4 regions of the Hahella sp. KA22 genome follow, and region 4 is predicted to be linked to each of the others. Evidence: predicted binding sites of a transcription regulator. Region 4 holds the regulator's gene; each other region holds the start of a gene.

Region 1 (4,931 bases), 420 kb from region 4:
GGGCGTCATTGCGCTGACATTATCGCCGATGATGTGCTCCAAGCTGATGACGGAAACCAACAGCAAGATGGCGATCTGGCTGGATGAGATATTTGAAAAGCTCAGAGGCGCCTACCAGCGTCGCCTGCATAACGCGCTCAATTATCGCCCGGTCACGCTGGTAATGGTGCTGACGATGCTGGTGAGCTGTTTTTACCTGTACCAGCTGTCCAACAAAGAGCTGGCCAGGGACGAAGACCAGGGCATCATCTTCAGCATGTCCACCGCGCCGGTGAGCGCTACGCATGACTACGTGGCCGCCTATACCGATGAAGTCATCAAAACCATCGAGACCTTTGATGAGAGAAACGATTACTTCATCGTACAAGGCGCCAACGGTTCCGCCAACAGCATGTTCTCCGGCATGATCCTGAAAACCTGGGGAGAGCGTGAGCGCAGTCAGATGGAGCTGGTTCCCATCATGCAGCAGCGCATGGGGGATATCGCCGGTTATCAATCGGTCTCCTTCAACCTGCCCACCCTGCCCGGCTCCAGCGGTCTGCCTGTGCAGTTCGTCATCACCACCGCGCAGGATTACAAGGTGCTGTACGAGCTGGGTCAGGAGCTGCTGGCGGAAGCCCGCAAGAGCGGCAAGTTCCTGTTCGTGAATTCCGACCTGAAGTTCGACAAGCCCACAGCGCATATTTCCATCAACCGCAGCAAGGCGGCGGAACTGGGTATCAGCATGCAGGATATCGGCGCCGCATTGGCGACCATGTTGAGCGGCGGCTATACCACCCGCTTCAGCGTGGAAGGCCGCAGTTACAAGGTGATTCCACAAGTGCTGCGGGAATACCGCGCCACAGCGGAACAACTGGACGACTACTACATACGCACCGCTTCCGGCGAGCTGATTCCGCTCTCCACCATCGCGGAAGTCTCCAAAGGCGTGGAGCCCAACAAACGCGGCCAGTTCCAGCAGTTGAATTCTATGGTGGTGGAAGGCGTAATGACGCCCGGGATCAGTCTGGGTGAAGCACTGGACTTCCTGGACCAGAAGGCGCAGACCATCTTCCCCCAGGGGTATGGATATGAGTACGCCGGACAGTCCCGCCAGTACAAGCAGGAAGGCAGCGCGCTGATCTTCACTTTCTTCTTCGCCCTGTTGATGATTTATCTGGTGCTGGCGGCGCAGTTTGAGAGCTTCCGCGATCCGTTCATCATTCTGGTGAGTGTGCCGATGTCGTTGCTGGGCGCGTTGATTCCTATCGCCTTCGGCGTGACATCAGTGAATATCTACACCCAGATCGGTTTGGTAACGCTCATCGGCTTGATCACTAAACACGGCATCTTGATTGTGGAGTTCGCGAACCAATTGCAAGTGGAACAGGGGCTGAGCAAACGTGAGGCCATCGAACAGGCCGCCGGCATTCGTCTGCGGGCCATTCTGATGACCACCGCTGCGATGGTGGTGGGCGTGTTGCCTCTGCTGTTCGCCAGCGGCGCCGGCGCCGTCAGTCGTTTTGATATCGGTCTGGTCATCGCATCCGGCCTGTCCATCGGTACGATCTTCACGCTGTTTGTCGTGCCCACCATGTACATGATCCTGGGCACGGACCACAGTCAGGTCGAAAAGCAGGAAGACGTGGACGGCGAGCTGTCCCACGCCTGACCTTTCCGACTTAGCCTCCGGCGCCCGCCAGCGCCGGGGCTCCATTGAAAAAAGCAATTATCGGGCGGCTCCGGCTTGCCTGATAATGGCTTTTCTGATTTATTCCCCTAACGCCATCCGCTATACCATCGCTTTCAGGACGACTGCTGTATGACCGACTATTCCGTGCTTCTGGTGTTTCTTTCCACCTGCCTGTTTGTGTCCGCCACGCCGGGCATGTGCATGACGCTGGCGTTGACCATGGGATTGAGCATTGGATTGAAGCGCACCTTCTGGATGATGTGGGGCGAGTTGGTCGGTGTCGGCATTGTCTCCGTCGCCTCTGTCGTAGGCGTCGCCACGTTGATGCTGCAGTATCCGCAAGTGTTCGCCGTGCTGAAGTACGTCGGGGGCGCTTACCTCGCCTACCTTGGCGTACAAATGTGGCTGTCCCGGGGCAAAATGGCCATTCCCGAGAAGATGGAGGACTCCCGCATCGCCAGTCCCACAGAGCTGGCTACGCAGGGCTTTGTGACGGCGATTTCCAACCCCAAGGGCTGGGCGTTCATGGTGTCGCTGTTGCCGCCCTTTATCTCCACCGACGCGCCCATGGCGCCGCAACTGGCGACCTTGGTGTCAATCTTGTTGATCGTGGAGTTTTTCTGTCTGGTGCTGTACGCCAGCGGCGGCCGCACGCTGCGTCACTTCCTGATGCAAGGCGATAACGTCCGCTTGTTAAACCGCATCGCCGGAACCCTGATGATCGGCGTCGGAGCCTGGCTGGCGTTTTTCTGATGCAGGTTTTCAGACGTCAGGAGGTTTGCGGCGTAACAGGAATTCTATAGCTCAGCGCCGCCGCCAGATCCCGTTTGGAGGTTTCCCAGTACGCAGCGACGGAGGAAGCCAGCTCCAGCATTTTATGTGCGGGCGCAGGCAGGTCGTTGAGATCGCCGGTATCCAGCAGGTTTTTCATTTCATGCCCCAGTTCCGTATCCCCAAGGATGACAATCCGACGCTGAAAAAATAAGGTGTCAGGGTCCATTTTACGCCCGGCGATCAGTGCAAAAGCGGCGGAGTCTCCACGAATTTCCGTATCTGCCGTTTCCGTCCGCGCCACTTGAATTGAACGATCCGCGCCGAGACTGATGCTCCAGCTGGCGTCCAGATCCACCACCGTGATTTTGATCCAGCGGTTAACGAGTGAGTCAAAGTCCCCTTCCCTGATCGCTTCGCCGTAACTGTCTTGCAACAGTTTACGCAACAGCGCGGCCTGTAATGCGAACGGCGTTCGCGTCAGCGGTTGCAGCAAGTAATGACCCGGGCGCCGCACCACGTCCGTCAACGGCGGCAGCGCAGCGGCAAGCTCTCTGGATAATTGCAGCGGGCTCTTCAACATGAACTTCGGTCTCCCTTATCGCAGCGTTAAGTCGTCGTTATTAAATAGACTCATGACCAGAAGCATCTTGATTTCCATCAAATCCCCTGCACAGCGCATTTGCTACCTTACCCGCATTTGCCGCCCTGGGAGTATGCAATGGAGCTGGTTTGTCCGGCGGGAAGTCCTCCCGCTCTTCGCGCCGCCGTAGATAACGGCGCCGACGCTGTTTACATTGGATTCAAAGACGATACCAACGCCCGCCATTTCGCCGGGCTGAATTTTGACGACGCCAAAGCCCAACAGGCGCTGGCTTACGCACGCGACCGCGGCGTAAAGCTCTTCGTCGCCATCAACACCTATGCGCAATCACAAGGTTGGGAGCGCTGGCGCAATGCGGTGGATAAAGTCGCCGGCTTGCGGGCGGACGCCCTGATCGCCGCGGACATTGGGGTCATGGATTACGCCGCCCGCCAGTATCCCCAGCTTAATCTGCATCTCTCTGTACAAGGCTCCGCCACCAACTATGAAGCGCTGCGCTTCTACCACAGCCGTTTCAATATCAAACGGGCGGTCCTGCCCAGGGTATTGTCCTTGCCACAGGTCCGCCAGGTGGCGTCGCACAGCCCGGTTGATCTGGAGGTCTTCGCTTTCGGCAGCCTGTGCATCATGGCCGAGGGACGTTGCTATATGTCGTCCTATATGACTGGTGAATCGCCCAATAACAGCGGCGCCTGCTCGCCCGCAAAATTCGTGAAGTGGGAGCAGAAAGATGGACGCCTGGAGTCCCGCCTGAACGGCTCTCTCATTGATCGCTTCGAAGCGGACGAAAACGCCGGCTATCCCACGTTATGCAAAGGGCGCTTTGACGCCGGCGGCAGCCATGCTTTCCACGTTTTTGAAGAGCCGACCAGCCTGAATACCCTCGACCTCATTCCAGAACTCGCCGCGACCGGCGTCAAGGCGGTGAAAATAGAAGGCCGGCAGCGCAGCCCTTCTTACGTCGCACAGGTCGTGTCCACTTGGCGTCAGGCCCTGGATTGCTTCCATCGCGATCCTGCCGCATTCCGTTGCCAGCAAGACTGGCTGGAGGCGCTACAAGAGTTGTCAGAGGGCGCGCAAACCACATTGGGCGCCTATTCGCGTCCCTGGCAATAAATCAGCGGACGCATATCTCAGCTCGCGTATGCCCGAACCACCAACAGAAGGCGCAGTACTATGAAAATCTCTCTGGGTCCCCTGCCTTATTTCTGGCCGAAAGACATGGTCGTTCAATTCTATTCCCAGGTCGCCGCCGCGCCGGTCGATATTGTTTATCTGGGAGAAACCGTCTGTTCCAAGCGCCGGGAGATGAACTTGCGCGATTGGCTGGACATCGCTGACTCACTGCTCGATGCGGGAAAAGAGGTGGCGCTCTCCACCCTGGCGTTAATAGAAGCGGAGTCGGAATTGAAGTCCTTGCGCGCTATCTGCAAAGCGGCCAACGCAAACGAACGCCTGAGCGTGGAAGCCAATGACATGGCCGCGGCGCACCTGATGTCGGAAGCCGGCAAACCGTTCATCGCCGGCCCTTACCTGAACCTTTACAACGCACCGGCGCTGGCAATCATGCAACAGGCGGGCGCCAAACGCTGGACGCCGCCGATGGAAATCAGCCGTCACGCGCTGGAAGGAGTTCTGGGGAATCTCGCTACGCCCATTGAAACCGAGCTGTTCGCCTACGGTCATCTCCCCCTTGCGCTCTCCGCACGCTGCTTCACAGCAAGATCGGAAGGATTGCCCAAGGACGACTGTCGTTTCGTCTGCAAGAAATACCCGCAAGGTATTCCCACACGGAGCCAGGAAGGCGAAACCTTGTTCAACCTCAACGGTATTCAGACGCAGTCCGGCAAGTGTTATCACCTGCTGAATCAATGGCGTGATCTG
Region 2 (4,931 bases), 2.1 Mb from region 4:
CACCACCTGCACGCCGCCGCCCATGCCGTCCGCCAGCAGCAGACGCAGCCATTGCGGCGCCCCCAGTGAGGTTAACAGCGCGCCGAAACCGTCAACGAACAAGGCGCCGGTAAATTGATCGAAGAAGTCGATAAACGCGCCGCCGATGTTGATGGTGAACATGAACATCAAATACATGGCGAACAGAAATATGGGGATGCCCAGCATCCGGTTCAGGACCACGCGGTCGATTTTGTCGGATATGCTGCGCTGCACCTCATGGTTGCGTTTGACGCTGGCGCTGGCTACCTGATTGACGAAGCCGTAGCGGGCGTCCGCCAGACAGATGTCAATGTCATCCTCCAACTGTTGCACTACATTCTCTTGCAGTTCCTCCACTTTGGCGCACAGCGTCGCGTCACCCAGCTTCAGAGCGGAGGCGTCTCCTTCCAGCATTCGCGTCGCCAGCCAGCGCGGATCGCATTTGCCCTCGGCGTGCGCGGCCAGCATGGGAGTCAGGGTGTCCAGCGCCTTGGCGACGGGGGAGGGATAAGTAATGACGGTATTGGAGATATGTTTGCGACGCGCGGCGTCCAGGATCGCCGCTTTCAGTTGCGGCAAGCCTGCGCCGGAAGCCGCCACAATGGGAACCACGGGGCAGTCCAGCAGATTGGCGAGCTTGTCGTGCGCCACCGCATGGCCGCGTTCTTCCGCCACATCCATCATGTTCAACGCCGTCAGTAAGGGCGTCTTCATTTCCAGCAGTTGGCAGGTGAGGTAGAGATTACGCTCCAGGTTGGAGGCGTCGACGATATTGATGATGAGGTCCGCTTCGCGCTCGGCGACGAAATCTCTGGCGATTTGCTCATCAAGGGAAACGTCTTCTTCACAGACATCCAGGGAATAGGTGCCGGGCAGATCGATCAGCTCAAAGTTCACGCCTTGAAATGAAAAGCGTCCGCTTTTGCGTTCTACGGTAACGCCGGGCCAGTTGCCGACCTGTTGCTTGGAGCCGGTCAGCGCGTTGAATAAGGTGGTTTTGCCGCAGTTGGGGTTGCCCACCACTGCGATGACGTATTTTTCCGCGTTGCGCTCAGGACTGGCCATGATCGACTAACTCTCTCCAATAAAACTGCTTGGGATCGGGCTGACTGCGCGTCATTTAGACGACGTTAGATTTTCTCAATCAAAATACTGCCTGCTTCGTCTTTACGCAGGCTAAGGCGAAATCCGCGCACCAGAATTTCCACTGGATCGCCCATGGGGGCGTAGCGGGTGACGCTGAATTCGACGCCGGGGGTCAAGCCCATGGATAACAGTTTGCGGCGATAGCTTTTGCCGCCTTCGCCGAACCCCATAACGCGGCCTTGTTCGCCGACTTTCAGATCTTTCAGACTGACGCTGCTCATTCTCGGGAAGTCTCCTCAATGACCGCTGGTTGCGGCGCACGCGCGCACCACCATGATTTTCTGCGCCATGCCGGCGCCCAACGCCAGACGCGTATCGGCGCGCACAACCACCAGGTCAGCGCCCTTGCGATGCAGCACCGTTAACTCACTGCCCACATTGAGCCCCAGGGAAGTTAAACGCATTTCCAGGTTTTTGCCCCCGCGTAACAGGTGAACTTTTACTTTTTCGCTTTCTTGCGCCAGCGCTAAAGGGAAAGGCTTCTGTTCGAGCGTGTTCATACGATCGCCTTTAAATGAAAGTGAGATTGAGAAACTTTCTTATTATTAACGCTATTACTGAGTGAATCCAGTAGACCTTGGGGGGAATCTGACTCAGATCAAGGGCTTGTGGGACCAGAAGGCCAGGATGGACTCAAATGGAGGTGAAGCGGCGTTTCCGTTGCTGGTCGGCTAATTCGCGCAACGGAGCGGAATCTCTAAGCAGATCGGCGTTCGGCGGGCCGTTCTGCTTTTCCTGCGTCAGGCTGAGGCTATTGAGTGCTGGCTCAATATGGCGCAAAGACGATATAGCTGCTGGCGCTGGCGTAGAACACCGAGTAGGTGAAGATGGAGAAGGAAGGCGTCTCGTAGTCGCCACTGGTGAAGCACAGGCAGGTCATATTGTCTTCGCCGTAGTCGCCGGTAGGAATAAGGGCGGAGGCCACGCCGTCAATAATCGCCTTCTGTATATACCAGCGGTTGCCGCCGCCGATGGCGTAGTAAAGCGTCACATCAATATGCCGGTTGGCGTCGCCAATCAAAAAGCTGATAGCGGCGCTGTCTTCATTGGGTTCGAATTCTTCGTTGGATGAAATCTCCCAGGTGGAGGATTCGCCCGATCCCAATGGCGAAGGGATTTTGTCGATGTACACGCCGCCGCCGAATGTATTGACGTCGTACGTCACCAGCGGCATGGCGCTGAGGTTTCGTACATCGAATATGACGAGGTCTTCGCTGCCTTTGTCGCCCAACCCCAGACCCGCCACACCGGCGATAGCGCCGACCACGCTGGCGGTGGCTCCCAGTTTGTCCCAGCCGCTGGCGCCGCCTTCTATGTCCCGTGACAGGGAGGAGCTGCTGAAACTGCTCAGGTAGTATTTGTGGAAGGAGCTGACCGCCTGCTGTGCGGTTCCGTGGCCTTGAGTGATGGAAAAAGAGCCGTTGGTCGTGGTGTAGTTCAGATTTGCGTCCTTGATGTCCATGGGGGATTCCTTGTGTTGATTGGGATGATGGGAAGCTCACACGTAATCCGAGAAAAACAGCGAAACTTTGCCTTTTTGGTGGTCCGCTCCCATCTCGCTGAGGCTGAAGGAGGCGTAGTCGTCTTTGCCAGCGAAGCCCAGGTAGGCGCGCCTGTAGCCATCCTCGTTGAGCCAGAGATCGCGGCCGTCGATATAAAAGTGGTTCAGACGCCACACGCCGGAGCTGCGCAGTTCTATGGTGGTGTGTACGTCCACGCAGTTGCTGGCGTTGGAGCCAATCATAAAGGTGAACTCGTAATGAGATTTTCCGGGTTGAAAGCCTGAGGTTTTTGCTTTGATCGACCCGGTTTCACCAGGCACTAACGGTCGCAATGCCTGTTGAAAGCCGAAGTTATCGGATTTGCTTTGAAACGGCGCGATGGTGTAGCTGGAATGATTAATGATCTCCAGCTCGAATTCATTGTCGGCGCTTTTCTTTTTCAACCCTATGATTGACGACATTGTGCCGACAGTCGTGGCGATAGCGCCGACTGCGCCCCACATGTTCAAGGTTTCGGCGTAGGCCTGGGTGGGCGTAAGGTTGTCCGCGTAGCTTTCCATTTCTCTGATGAGTTGAAGGGCCGCATCTTTGCCTTTTTTGATGTAGACATCGCCATGCTCTGTGATGAGGGTAGGGGGTGAGGTTGGTTGGTTCGCCATATCGTTAAGTCCGTTTATCGGTTGGTTGCTGGGCGCCATGAGAACACATGGCGATTGCTCCGCGAGAAGTGCGGGCTGGCGTCAATGTTCGGCTGCAAACAGCCACTATAGAACGTGGCCGTGGCGTGGAAACAGGGGATGTTTTAAGGAGGGATGATTCCCTAGGCGCAAAATTGTCGGAAAGGTGTTTTGTCTGAGAGCATAGAACGGGTAGCGTTGATGCGGATATATGAAACAGACTTATAAAGTGTAGCCATAAGGTTATGATTTAAATATAAAAAGTGTAGACTGACAGCACTTGTCACAGCGCCGCGCGCCGGCGAATTCATCTCCCTTCACCTACGCCAGGAGGAAACGCCATGGAAGATATCGTGGAAATCAAAGCATTCGTACCGGCAAAAGATTTCGAGCAATCCAAAGCTTTCTATCGGGATATCGGCTTTACTCAGGCTTCCGATGGTGGCGGCGTCGCTTATTTCCGTCATGGGAATAGCAGTTTTTTACTGCAGGACTTTTACTGTCAGCAACACGCTGAAAACTTCATGATGCATGTTCTGGTCAAGGATATTCACGCCTGGCGGACGAAGGTGGTGGCGTCGGGCGTAGTGGAGAAATACAAGGTTCGTCTTTCGGAGGTGGTGGAGCAGCCCTGGGGCATGCTGGATTTTACCCTGACGGACCCCAGCGGCGTGCTGTGGCGATTTGGAGAAAATATTTAGATTGGTTTTCAAGGAGTAAACCATGTTGAAGTTTGATGTTGGCGACAATCGCTTTAATTTCCGCAGCGCCGCGGTGATTATCCACCAGGACCATGTGCTGCTGCACAAAGCGGTGCAGGATAATTTCTGGACCCTGCCGGGCGGCCGCGTGGAGTTTTTCGAATTCTCCAGCGACACAGTGGTCCGTGAGGTGGAAGAAGAGCTGGGTATGACGGCGCGCGTGATTCGCCCACTGTGGTATGTCGAGAATTTCTTCCAATATCACCAGACGCGTTTCCACGAAATCGCCACGCTGTATCTGACCGAGCTGGCCGATCCTGACGCCATTCCTTTTAACGAGGATGTTCCCGGCGCGGAGGAGGATGTCGACCTGATCTTCCGCTGGTTCAAAATCAGCGAACTTGAGGCTTTCGAAGTCGCTCCCTATATCCTCAAAACGCGCCTGCGCTCACTGCCTGAAGGCGTTGAGTTTCTGACTTTGGATGAAATCGGAAGCTGACACTTGGCTCCCCGACGTTTTCGCTCATGCGCCTGCTAGTGAGCGAAAGCGCACTGGGATCAGCATATGAGAGGAGAGGGACGTTGAAATTCGAGAGCGGCGATAAGCGCTTCAAATTCCGCAGCGTGGCGGTGATCATCCACAATGACCACGTTTTGCTGCATAAAGTCGTCAAAGGCGACTTCTGGGCGCTGCCGGGCGGTAAAGTGGAATTCTTCGAATTCTCCCACACAACCCTGATCCGTGAGCTGCAGGAAGAACTCGGCGTCGCCGCCAACATCATTCGCCCCCTCTGGTTCGTAGAAGACTTCTACGCCCGCAACGGCGTCAAAAGCCACGAAATCGCCACCTATTATCTGACTGCTCTGCAAGACCCCAGCGCCAT
Region 3 (4,931 bases), 2.9 Mb from region 4:
GTGACCTTGGCATTGCGTTGCCGCGTAATTAATTGGATTTAGAGTAGCAATTGAGCAGGAAGTGCAATATAATCCTGCGCCCGGATTTGCAATATAGTTAGGAACTTTGGCGAAGCCCCGAAGCCGAAGTTCCGAAAAGTCAGAACGTCGTTGCAACTTTCCCTGAAGGAAAGGAGTTGCGTGCGTTTTATTTGGATTAATCAGCCGAGAATTTAAGAGTAAGGCGGGATTTAAATGAAAACGATCAGCGCTAAGCCAGAAACCGTAAAGCGTGACTGGTATGTTATAGACGCGACCGACAAGACGCTTGGACGTCTTTCTACTGAAATCGCCCGTCGCTTGAGGGGCAAGCACAAAGCGGAATATACCCCTCATGTTGACACTGGGGATTACATCGTTGTAGTAAACGCAGAAAAAGTGCGTGTGACTGGCAACAAAGCACAAGACAAAATGTACTATCGCCACACAGGCTATCCTGGCGGCTTGAAAGAAATGTCTTTCGATAAGCTGATTCAACATGCTCCAGAGCGTGTTATCGAAACAGCTGTTAAAGGCATGATGCCGCGCAATCCTTTAGGTCGTGCGATGCTGAAAAAGCTCAAGGTATACGCTTCGGCTGAACACCCGCATACCGCTCAGCAACCGATTGAACTGAAAATTTAAGGAAGGTGGATATGTCTGTTACTCAATACTACGGTACCGGTCGTCGTAAAACTTCGACTGCTCGCGTCTTCCTGAGACCCGGTAGCGGAAAAATCACTGTGAACCAGACTGATTTGGATTCGTACTTTGGTCGCGAAACTGCTCGCATGGTTGTGCGTCAGCCTTTAGAGCTGTTAGAGGCTATTGGCAACTTTGACGTTTTTGTTACCGTTAAAGGCGGCGGTCCTTCTGGTCAGGCAGGCGCAATTCGTCACGGTATTACTCGTGCGCTGATTCAGTATGATGAAGCGAATCGCTCTCCGCTGCGTAAAGCCGGTTACGTTACTCGCGATGCTCGTGAAGTTGAGCGTAAGAAAGTCGGTCTGCGTAAAGCGCGTAAGCGTCCGCAATTCTCCAAGCGTTAATCGATACGCTAAAAATAAAAAGCCCGGTAGTCCGGGCTTTTTTGTTTCCGCTGAGCATAAGCGAAAACCGTCCGACGGATATTTAACTTGGATCAATATTGTTGAGACAACGCCACGTCGCACGCGCGTCGTCCTTGTATCGATAAGGCATTTTAATTAGTATGTCAGCCGGATTTTACGCCTGAAGAAATAAGAGCATAATGGCCTGATTTTGGCCTCAAATTGCTGCCTGATGGGAGAAACCTAGTATGACGAAAGACGACGTGAACAAGAGCCGCCGTCGTTTTCTGGTGGGAGCAACCTCGGTCGTAGGAGGTATCGGCGCCATCGGCGCGGCGGTGCCTTTTGTCGCTTCCTGGAACCCAAGCGCGAAAGCGAAAGCCGCTGGTGCGCCTGTTAAGGTTAATATCAGTAAACTTGAACCCGGTCAACAAATGACGGTTGAATGGCGGGGCAAGCCTGTCTGGGTGGTGCGCAGAACGCCAGAAATGTTGCAAGGGCTGGATTCGATTACGGACGATTTGCAGGACCCGCAATCTGAAAAGCCGCAACAACCCGCTTACGCTCAAAACGCTCACCGCTCCATCAAAGATGAATACGTCATACTCGTAGGAATCTGTACTCACTTGGGTTGCTCTCCGAAATTCATGCCGGAAGTTATTCCTGATGAAACCGTTGGTGGGTTTTATTGTCCTTGTCACGGCAGCAAGTTTGACTTCGCTGGAAGGGTCTTCAAAGGCGTACCTGCTCCCAAGAATCTTGAAGTGCCTCCCCACATGTATGTTGATGACGTGAACCTCATCGTAGGTGAAGACAAGGAGAACGCATAATGCAGAAGCTTATTCAGTGGATCGATGATCGTTTGCCTGTCGTCGATGCCTTCGAAAAGCACATGAGCAAGTACTATGCGCCTAAAAACTTTAACGTATGGTATTTCTTCGGCTCGTTGTCTTTAGTTGTTCTTGTTAATCAGCTACTTACAGGTATTTGGTTGACTATGAGCTACAACCCTACTGCTGAAGGGGCGTTCGCTTCAGTAGAGTACATTATGCGTGACGTGGAGTTTGGGTGGCTCATTCGATTGATGCACTCAACTGGCGCATCAGCATTCTTTGTCGTTGTCTACCTGCATATGTTCCGCGGGCTCATGTATGGCTCATATAAAAAGCCTCGTGAGTTAGTTTGGATCTTCGGTATGACAATTTATCTGTGTTTGATGGCTGAGGCTTTCCTTGGTTATTTGTTGCCTTGGGGGCAGATGTCGTACTGGGGGGCGCAGGTAATCGTTTCTCTGTTCGGCGCAATACCCTATGTGGGTGAAGATCTGGCTCAGTGGATCAGGGGTGACTACCTGATTTCAGGTATTACTCTTAACCGGTTCTTTGCTCTACACGTTATCGCTTTGCCAATCGTACTGCTTGGTCTGGTTGTTCTGCACATTCTTGCTCTTCATGAAGTCGGCTCTAACAATCCTGATGGCGTTGAGATCAAGAAGAACAAAGATGAGAATGGTATTCCGAAAGACGGTATTCCTTTCCATCCATACTACACGGTGCATGACATCGTGGCCTTGGTTGTCTTCCTCTTCGTATTCTGTGTGGTGGTGTTCTACTTCCCTGAAATGAATGGGTACTTCCTGGAAAAGCCGAACTTTGAACCGGCCAACCCTCTGAAGACGCCTGAGCACATTGCTCCTGTCTGGTATTTCACGCCTTTCTACGCCATGTTGCGGGCAATTACTTATCCTTTGTTTGGTGTTGATGCGAAATTCTGGGGTGTGGTTGTAATGGGCGCCGCGATTGCGATTCTCTTCGTGTTGCCGTGGCTGGATCGCAGCCCTGTTAAGTCTATCCGTTACAAAGGTGTGATGAGTAAGGTTGCATTGCTGGTATTTGCAGTGAGCTTTGTGATTCTGGGTGTTTGCGGCGCACTGCCCGCTAACGAGCAACCCAGCTGGATGGCTCCTCTGTTTACAGGCTTGTATTTCGCTTACTTCCTATTAATGCCTTGGTATACCAGAGCTGAAAAGACTAAACCTGTACCAGAGAGGGTGACTCACTAATGAAAAGCATACTGAAAGTTCTGCTTCTCTCGTGTGTGACGTCTCTTGCATACGCCTCCGGCGGTGGAGATGTCCACTTAGATCATGTGGATGTTGATATTCGTGATAAGCCTTCTATGCAAAGAGGGGCCGCGCTGTTTACCAACTACTGCATGGGCTGTCACTCTTTAAAATACTCTCGTTATGAGCGTGTAGCGGATGATATCGGCATTCCGCACAATCTTTACGAGCAGAATCTGATCTTTGGCGATGCGAAGATTGGACAGTTGATGGATATCGCTATGGCTCCTTCCATGGCGAAAGGCTGGTTTGGTGCCGCGCCCCCTGATCTGACGTTGGTCTCCAGATTGCGCGGACCAAATTGGTTGTATAGCTATCTACGTGGGTTCTATAAAGATGAGTCTCGTCCATGGGGGGTCAACAACGTTGTGTTTAAAGACGTTGGTATGCCTCATGTTCTGGTTGGTCTGCAGGGCTTGTGCGCTGAAAAGCCGGAACTGGGCAGCAAAGCGGGTATTGATCCTTTAAGTGGTGTTGTAGTTGGCGCGCCGGGTTGTAAGTCATTTGCTACAACGGGCAGCATGGAGCCCCAGGAGTATGATGCTGCGATACGCGACATGGTCAATTTCCTGGCCTATGTGGGTGAACCGTCGAGACTGGAAAGTGAAGACATCGCTCCGTTTGTATTGTTGTTCCTGGTGATTCTGTTCGTTCCTGCATACCTCCTCAACAGAGAATATTGGAAAGACGTTCACTAGTCTTTTCGTGTATAATGTTCGACCTTGGATAAAAGCTCCAGCATCGGTTGCCCCGATGCTGGAATTTTTCTTTCTGAATAATTTGAGTTACAAGCGACCGAGGTAATTCTATGGGAGTCGTGACCAAACGGTCATCAATGACATTTTTTTCTGATCCGCAGAGCCACTACAGTCATAGAGTCCGTATTGTTTTGGCTGAGAAAGGTGTGGCGGTGGATATCATCGATGTTGATCCTGATGATAAGCCTGCGGAGATTGCCGACCTAAATCCTTATAACACGCTGCCAACCTTGGTGGATCGTGAGCTGTCGCTGTACGAACCAAACATCATGATGGAGTATCTGGATGAGCGTTTCCCTCATCCGCCGCTTTTGCCGGTATATCCGGTTGCGCGGGCGCAGAGCCGTTTGTTGATGTACCGAATCCAAAAAGATTGGTGCAGTCTGGCGGATGTCGTTCTGAAAGGTAAATCAGATACTGCCGAGGTTGAAGGGGCGCGCAAACAGCTTCGTGAAAGTTTGATAGCCGCCGCCCCGATCTTTTCTGAGAAGCCGTATTTCATGAGCGAAGAGTTTACAATTGTAGACTGCTGCGTCGCCCCACTATTGTGGCGTCTAAAGCTCATGAAGATTGAGCTTCCTGAAAAGCCGGCTAAACCGCTGATCAAGTATATGGACCGCCTGTTCTCCCGTGAGTCCTTCAAAGCTAGCCTGTCCGATATCGAACAGGAAATGTTTAGCTGATACTTCTAACTGAAGGGGTCTATGCAAGACCCCTAAAGCTCAAATTGAATTGGCAATACCAATGACTCCCAGTCGTCCCTATTTGTTGCGAGCTCTGAACGAGTGGATTCTTGATAATCATCTAACGCCTTATGTGGTTGTGGATGCGTCGCTTCAGGGCGTAGATGTGCCACGTGACTTTGTGAGCAACGGCCAAATTGTGCTTAACATCAGTCCACAAGCCGTGCGCGGTTTGAACATAGGTAATGATTATCTTGAGTTTAGCGCTCGTTTTGGCGGCGTGCCGCGTCAAGTGTCCGTT
Region 4 (4,931 bases):
ATTGCGGAAATTATTATCGGTAAGCAGCGTAACGGCCCTATCGGAACGGTGCGCTTGGCGTTCATGGGTAAATTCACAAGGTTTGAAGATTTGGCTCACGATTATGGCGGGGGAGACTACGAGTAATGCGTCCATCCCGCGCTCTTATTGATCTGGACGCATTGCGTCACAATATTCGTTTGCTGAATTCCATTGCTAAAAACGCTCGTTGTGCGGCGGTAATTAAAGCTGATGCATATGGCCATGGCGCAGTGGAAATCGCTCGCGCCCTGAAAGGGGAGGCTCCTAAACTGGCGGTGGCCTGCTACGATGAGGCGGTGAGCCTGCGTGAAGCGGGTATTACGACGCCGCTTTTAGTGTTGGAAGGATTTTATAGCTCAGAGGAGTTGGCTGACTCCACTCGTTGGCGCGATATAGAGTGGGTTGTGCATGATATGGAGCAATTGGACATGCTGTCCGAGGTGGCTCCTTTGCGCAAGGCCGGTCCTAATTCCGCCCGGATGCAAACCTGGATCAAGTTGAATACAGGTATGAACCGGTTGGGATTGCCGTTAAATAAACTGGCTGGCGTTGCTGAAATGCTGCGGCAGTTTCCCGGGCTTTCTGTTATTGGGTTGATGACCCACTTCGCATGCGCTGACGAACTGGATAGCTTATTGCAACAGAAGCAGTGGCGCGCGTTTCAAGCTGGTATGCAGGTGGCGGGATCGGGCGGCTGGAGTTACTCCTCCGCTAACTCGGCCGCCTTGTTGCAATATCCGGAAACTCATCTGGATTGGGTGCGCCCAGGTATTGCGATGTACGGCGCATCACCTATGGCGGATAAGACAGGGGCGGACTTTGGCTTGAAGCCAGTAATGTCTTTTGAGTCACGCTTGATTGCTACCCGGGAGCTGCAAGCTGGAGATTCTATTGGCTATGGCGCCGCCTGGACTGCGAACGGTCCAACAAGAATGGGGGTGGTTGCTGTAGGGTATGGCGATGGATATCCAAGACAGATGCGGAATGGTGCGCCTGTCGCCGTGTGCGGTAAGCGGACAAGCGTTATCGGGCGGGTATCCATGGATATGTTGACGGTGGATATTTCTCATATTCCAGAGGCGCGTATTGGGTCGGAGGTGGAGTTGTGGGGTGGGGCTGTTTCCGCTGATGAGGTTGCAGGATATGCGTCAACAATCTCCTATACTTTATTTACGGGTATGACCTCGCGTGTTCCCAGGGTATACCTTAATCGCTCGGAAGGGGTTTAAGGTGCAGCGTTAAGCTGGAGAATGGGGATAAAGCCCGGGGTATCGGGTTTGCGAAAATCCCTTCAAGCAGCCAATATTGTTAACATAATATCTTCAGGCGGTCCGCATTCCAGGGGCGCTAAAGGCTACGAGATACATTTAAGGGGTACATGAGTGATTGTTTGTGTGACGGGAGTCGATTCGCCATTAGGTAAGGCTATAGCTCAGCGTTTGCAGCAGAGCGGCATAGCGGTGGAGGGCGTTCCCTACGAGCAGTTTCTGATGACCAATGATGCGATCGTGCGAGCAATGAGAGCGATGCCCTCTGCGGATTTTGTTGTTCATGCTGCGGAGATGGGCGACTTATTTAAAGCGGAGCAGCATCCGGATTTGGCCTATCAGGTTAATGTGTCCGCTTGCGAGGCGGTGGCGGAAGTGGCGGCTTTATGGAAGGCGCCGATTATTCACCTCTCCAGCCATCTTGTTTTTGATGGCGTCAAAAAGAATCCCTATATTTCCGCCAACAAAGGACGTCCTCTTTCAGTGTATGGGCGGACTAAACTGCAGAGCGAACAATGGCTTCAGGAAAACTATAGCAAGCATCTGATCTTGAGGGTCGGGTGGTTGCTGGAGGCGGGCGCCCAAGGCTGGTTGCAGACCATGCTTTCTGCGCTGTCTTCAGGAAAGCGTCTGAACGCCAGCACCGATATGCAGCTGACTCCCGTGGCGGTGGATGATGTGGCGAGAGTTGTAGACGCGGTTATTAAGCAGTTGAGTTGTAATATCTCTGTGTGGGGTGTTTACCACTATGCTGGCGCTGAAGCTGTCACCCACTATGAGTTGCTGAAGGCGATTGTGCTGCAGGCGTTTGGGCAGGAAGAGATGTTGCAGGCCCTGATCGAGAAAAAGGGCGCTGATGTATTACCGGGGGTGGCGCTTCCGGCGAATGGCGCGTTGGGGTGTATCAAGCTGCGCAACACCTTTGGCGTTAAGCAGCTTCCCTGGCGCCGCTATCTGCCGGCGTTGATTGAACAATGCCAGCAGCGTGGCGGTGTAAAAGCGGCTGAAAACTGCCTGGAAGAGACCCGTTAACGAGCGTTAAGGGCTGATTCCTTCTGCTGCTCCAGGCACTTGGTGTCGTGGCGAAGAATTTTCTGTAGTTCGTCCAATTGCAATATCTGAACTTCCCTTCCTTGAACTTTTATAATGCCGTTGTTCTGGAAGCGGGTAATGACCCGGCTGACAGTTTCGACGGCCAAGCCTAAATAGTTGCCGATATCGCTGCGAGGCATAGGAAGTCTGAAGTTTGTGCCGGACAGGCGACGACGACTGAAGCGGGTCGACAGGGATAATAACAGAGAGGCTATACGCTCTTCCGCTGAATTTTTGCTTAGTAGCATCGTGAGCTGCCTGCTTTCCTGAATCTCTTTGCTCATTAATGAGAAAAAGTGGTGTTGCAGGCTGGGGATGTCCGAAGCAAGGTCTTCAAACTTTTCCAGAGGAATTTCGCATACGCTGGTGCGCTCAAGGGCGACGGCGGAGCAGGAATATTTTTCCATGCTAACGCTGTCCAGGCCGATAATCTCGCCAGGCAGATAAAAGCCAGTGACCTGTTCCTCGCCTTCCTCAGATACGGTGAATGTTTTGATCGCGCCGCTACGAACTGCGAAGCACGAGCGGAATGGGGTGTGTTGCTCAAAGATATATTCGCCGCGATTGAGCATTTTGCCCTGACGAATGATTTCTTCCAGACGATCAATATCTTCAGCCCCAACCGCGATAGGAATGCAAAGCTTGCTCAAATTACATTCGTGGCAGCCTCTGTGTAAGCTAAAAGGAGAGGAGGTTGCTATATGCTTGCTTTCCATCGGTTGCCTCGTGGCTGGATGAGTGAAACTGCTTAAAGAGGCTTCTAGGATAGCCAATAGCTATTTAAAAGCAAATCCCTACGATGGGAAATTTACAGGGAAACCTACGCTCGCCTTTGTTTTTACATTGTTTTCACCTTTTGTTACAACTGGGTTTGAGTGTAGCGAATTGCTCTTGCTGGAAGCTCGCTGTTATCCAGGGTCTTGTAGTAGTCGTCCAACTGTGTGGCGTTGCGCAATTGATAGTGGGGCGTGTAAGAAAAAGCGCCCAGCCCAACGCCATGCAGGCAACTGACTCCTTGGCTAATCAAGCCTGTCCAGGGTAGTGCGAAAAAGTCCTGCGTGATCGGGATAAACGATGCGGACTTAATGCGTCGCTTGAAATCTTTTTGCGCGGCTTCCAGGCCTGATGTGCTGGCGAATTCCGTTTTATGGCTGGAAAGTAGGATGCCTTGCGGTCTCTCTGTCAGAATTTCTTCAAGATGCTCGGATAGTGCGGCGACGGTCGCAGGAGTCACTTTCAGGCGCAGGTAAACGGCTTTGAAGTCGAATGCCCGAATGGTCTGCAGCCAATCCTTAAGGTTCTCAATAGGGAAGGACTGTGCGTATTCGCCGGGATCATTGATGCAGATGATATTGAAGCCCAATCCTTTGATCAGGGCTAGCGCTTCCTCGGACTCAGGGCGAGCGTCCAATTCAATGACATGGCGTGCGTCGGCGCCGAAGCTCAGTTTGAACTCCCGACCTAAATAGTACATCACCTGCGTCTGCGCTGCGGGAGTGAGCTGGCGAACCAGATCGCCGAACCAATGCAGGTACTTAACCTGACTGCCGACGGGGAGGCTTTGCTTGAGTAGTCTCACTTCTTTCACGACATAGTCGATGTACTTTTGCAAATTTGCATTCATAGATGGGAGTCTGCGGGTGTAATTTTCCGCGCTGACAAGTGTATTAAAGCAGGGCGCCTGAACGCTCAATGCGAACCCGCCTTCATAATATCGAGCCAGAGAGCTGTTGCGATAGTCCGCGTCATAGGCTCCCTCGTCCAGGGCGCTCCAGTTTTCACTGGAGAACTCTTTAGGGGGGGAGTTGAGCAAATAAACCCAGCTATCATTACCCCCATTTTGTATCGCTTGTTCGACAACCTTTCCAACTGGCATATTGGGTCTCCAACCAGGTAAGAAAACATCTGCGCGCGTTTGACTATCATTGTCAGCGATTTGGCGCGCGCGCCTGCTGTCACACTTGTTGGCAAGTGGATCCCCCCTCTCTCCATGCTCAGTGTATCCAGCTCCCGAAAGGGAGTCTTGATATTGATCAAGGGGTGAGCGGGTGGCTGTCTGAGAGGGTGTACTTTAGTCGCAATATCCCTCAAACATTGGGTTTCTGGGGCGTTGAGGGATAACATTCATTGCAGCTTTGGGCGGGGAGTTGATATCCTTTGCGGGCATTGAAAAAAGGCGGGCAAAAGTGCAGGCATTTCAGCTATTTCGGTCTTTCGTTTTTTATATTGGGTATGCTTGGGGCGTCATCATCACATCTTTGATTGGGATGCTGGTAGGCCCTTACGTCAATTTTGAAAAGCGGTATTACATCGTATCCCGGTTTAATGTGTTCGCACTTTGGTGGGCGCGTATTGTCTGCGGTATACGTTATGAGATCGAGGGGCTGGAGAATATTCCAAAAACGAGCTGCGTGGTTGTCAGTAATCATCAGAGCGCTTGGGAGACCTATTTGTTAGGGGTCATATTTCGTCCTCAGTGCACAGTGCTTAAGCAAGAGCTGATGAAGGTTCCGTTTTTTGGTTGGGCGCTAAAGAGGTTGAAACCTATCG

The links. The regulator FNR, encoded in region 4, switches genes on or off when oxygen is low (the NO sensors DNR and NnrR bind a similar motif). The targets are predictions, from matches to a motif close to TTGATNTANATCAA.
Region 1: a site for FNR is predicted at 3,094-3,107, ahead of EUZ85_RS22895 (SCP2 domain-containing protein). Genes of this name have one in related genera too.
Region 2: a site for FNR is predicted at 1,756-1,769, ahead of EUZ85_RS15820 (FeoA family protein). Genes of this name have one in related genera too.
Region 3: a site for FNR is predicted at 1,150-1,163, ahead of petA (ubiquinol-cytochrome c reductase iron-sulfur subunit). Genes of this name have one in related genera too.

The regions. Positions count from the first base shown of each region.
Region 1 is NZ_CP035490.1:5,184,932-5,189,862, forward strand. It holds gene EUZ85_RS22885 (efflux RND transporter permease subunit) at 1-1,651, shown strand, start outside; gene EUZ85_RS22890 (LysE family translocator) at 1,802-2,425, shown strand; gene EUZ85_RS22895 (SCP2 domain-containing protein) at 2,442-3,026, opposite strand; gene EUZ85_RS22900 (peptidase U32 family protein) at 3,165-4,163, shown strand; gene EUZ85_RS22905 (U32 family peptidase) at 4,224-4,931, shown strand, end outside.
Region 2 is NZ_CP035490.1:3,540,729-3,545,659, forward strand. It holds gene feoB (Fe(2+) transporter permease subunit FeoB) at 1-1,086, opposite strand, end outside; gene EUZ85_RS15815 (FeoA family protein) at 1,152-1,388, opposite strand; gene EUZ85_RS15820 (FeoA family protein) at 1,404-1,667, opposite strand; gene EUZ85_RS15825 (hypothetical protein) at 1,934-2,629, opposite strand; gene EUZ85_RS15830 (hypothetical protein) at 2,666-3,328, opposite strand; gene EUZ85_RS15835 (VOC family protein) at 3,688-4,047, shown strand; gene EUZ85_RS15840 (NUDIX hydrolase) at 4,070-4,546, shown strand; gene EUZ85_RS15845 (NUDIX hydrolase) at 4,630-4,931, shown strand, end outside.
Region 3 is NZ_CP035490.1:1,578,091-1,583,021, forward strand. It holds gene EUZ85_RS07000 (TatD family hydrolase) at 1-4, shown strand, start outside; gene rplM (50S ribosomal protein L13) at 235-663, shown strand; gene rpsI (30S ribosomal protein S9) at 675-1,067, shown strand; gene petA (ubiquinol-cytochrome c reductase iron-sulfur subunit) at 1,316-1,897, shown strand; gene EUZ85_RS07020 (cytochrome bc complex cytochrome b subunit) at 1,897-3,129, shown strand; gene EUZ85_RS07025 (cytochrome c1) at 3,129-3,887, shown strand; gene EUZ85_RS07030 (glutathione S-transferase N-terminal domain-containing protein) at 3,998-4,630, shown strand; gene EUZ85_RS07035 (ClpXP protease specificity-enhancing factor) at 4,692-4,931, shown strand, end outside.
Region 4 is NZ_CP035490.1:5,601,190-5,606,120, reverse strand. It holds gene dnaB (replicative DNA helicase) at 1-126, shown strand, start outside; gene alr (alanine racemase) at 126-1,250, shown strand; gene EUZ85_RS24715 (sugar nucleotide-binding protein) at 1,416-2,321, shown strand; gene fnr (fumarate/nitrate reduction transcriptional regulator Fnr) at 2,318-3,097, opposite strand; gene EUZ85_RS24705 (hypothetical protein) at 3,241-4,257, opposite strand; gene EUZ85_RS24700 (lysophospholipid acyltransferase family protein) at 4,568-4,931, shown strand, end outside.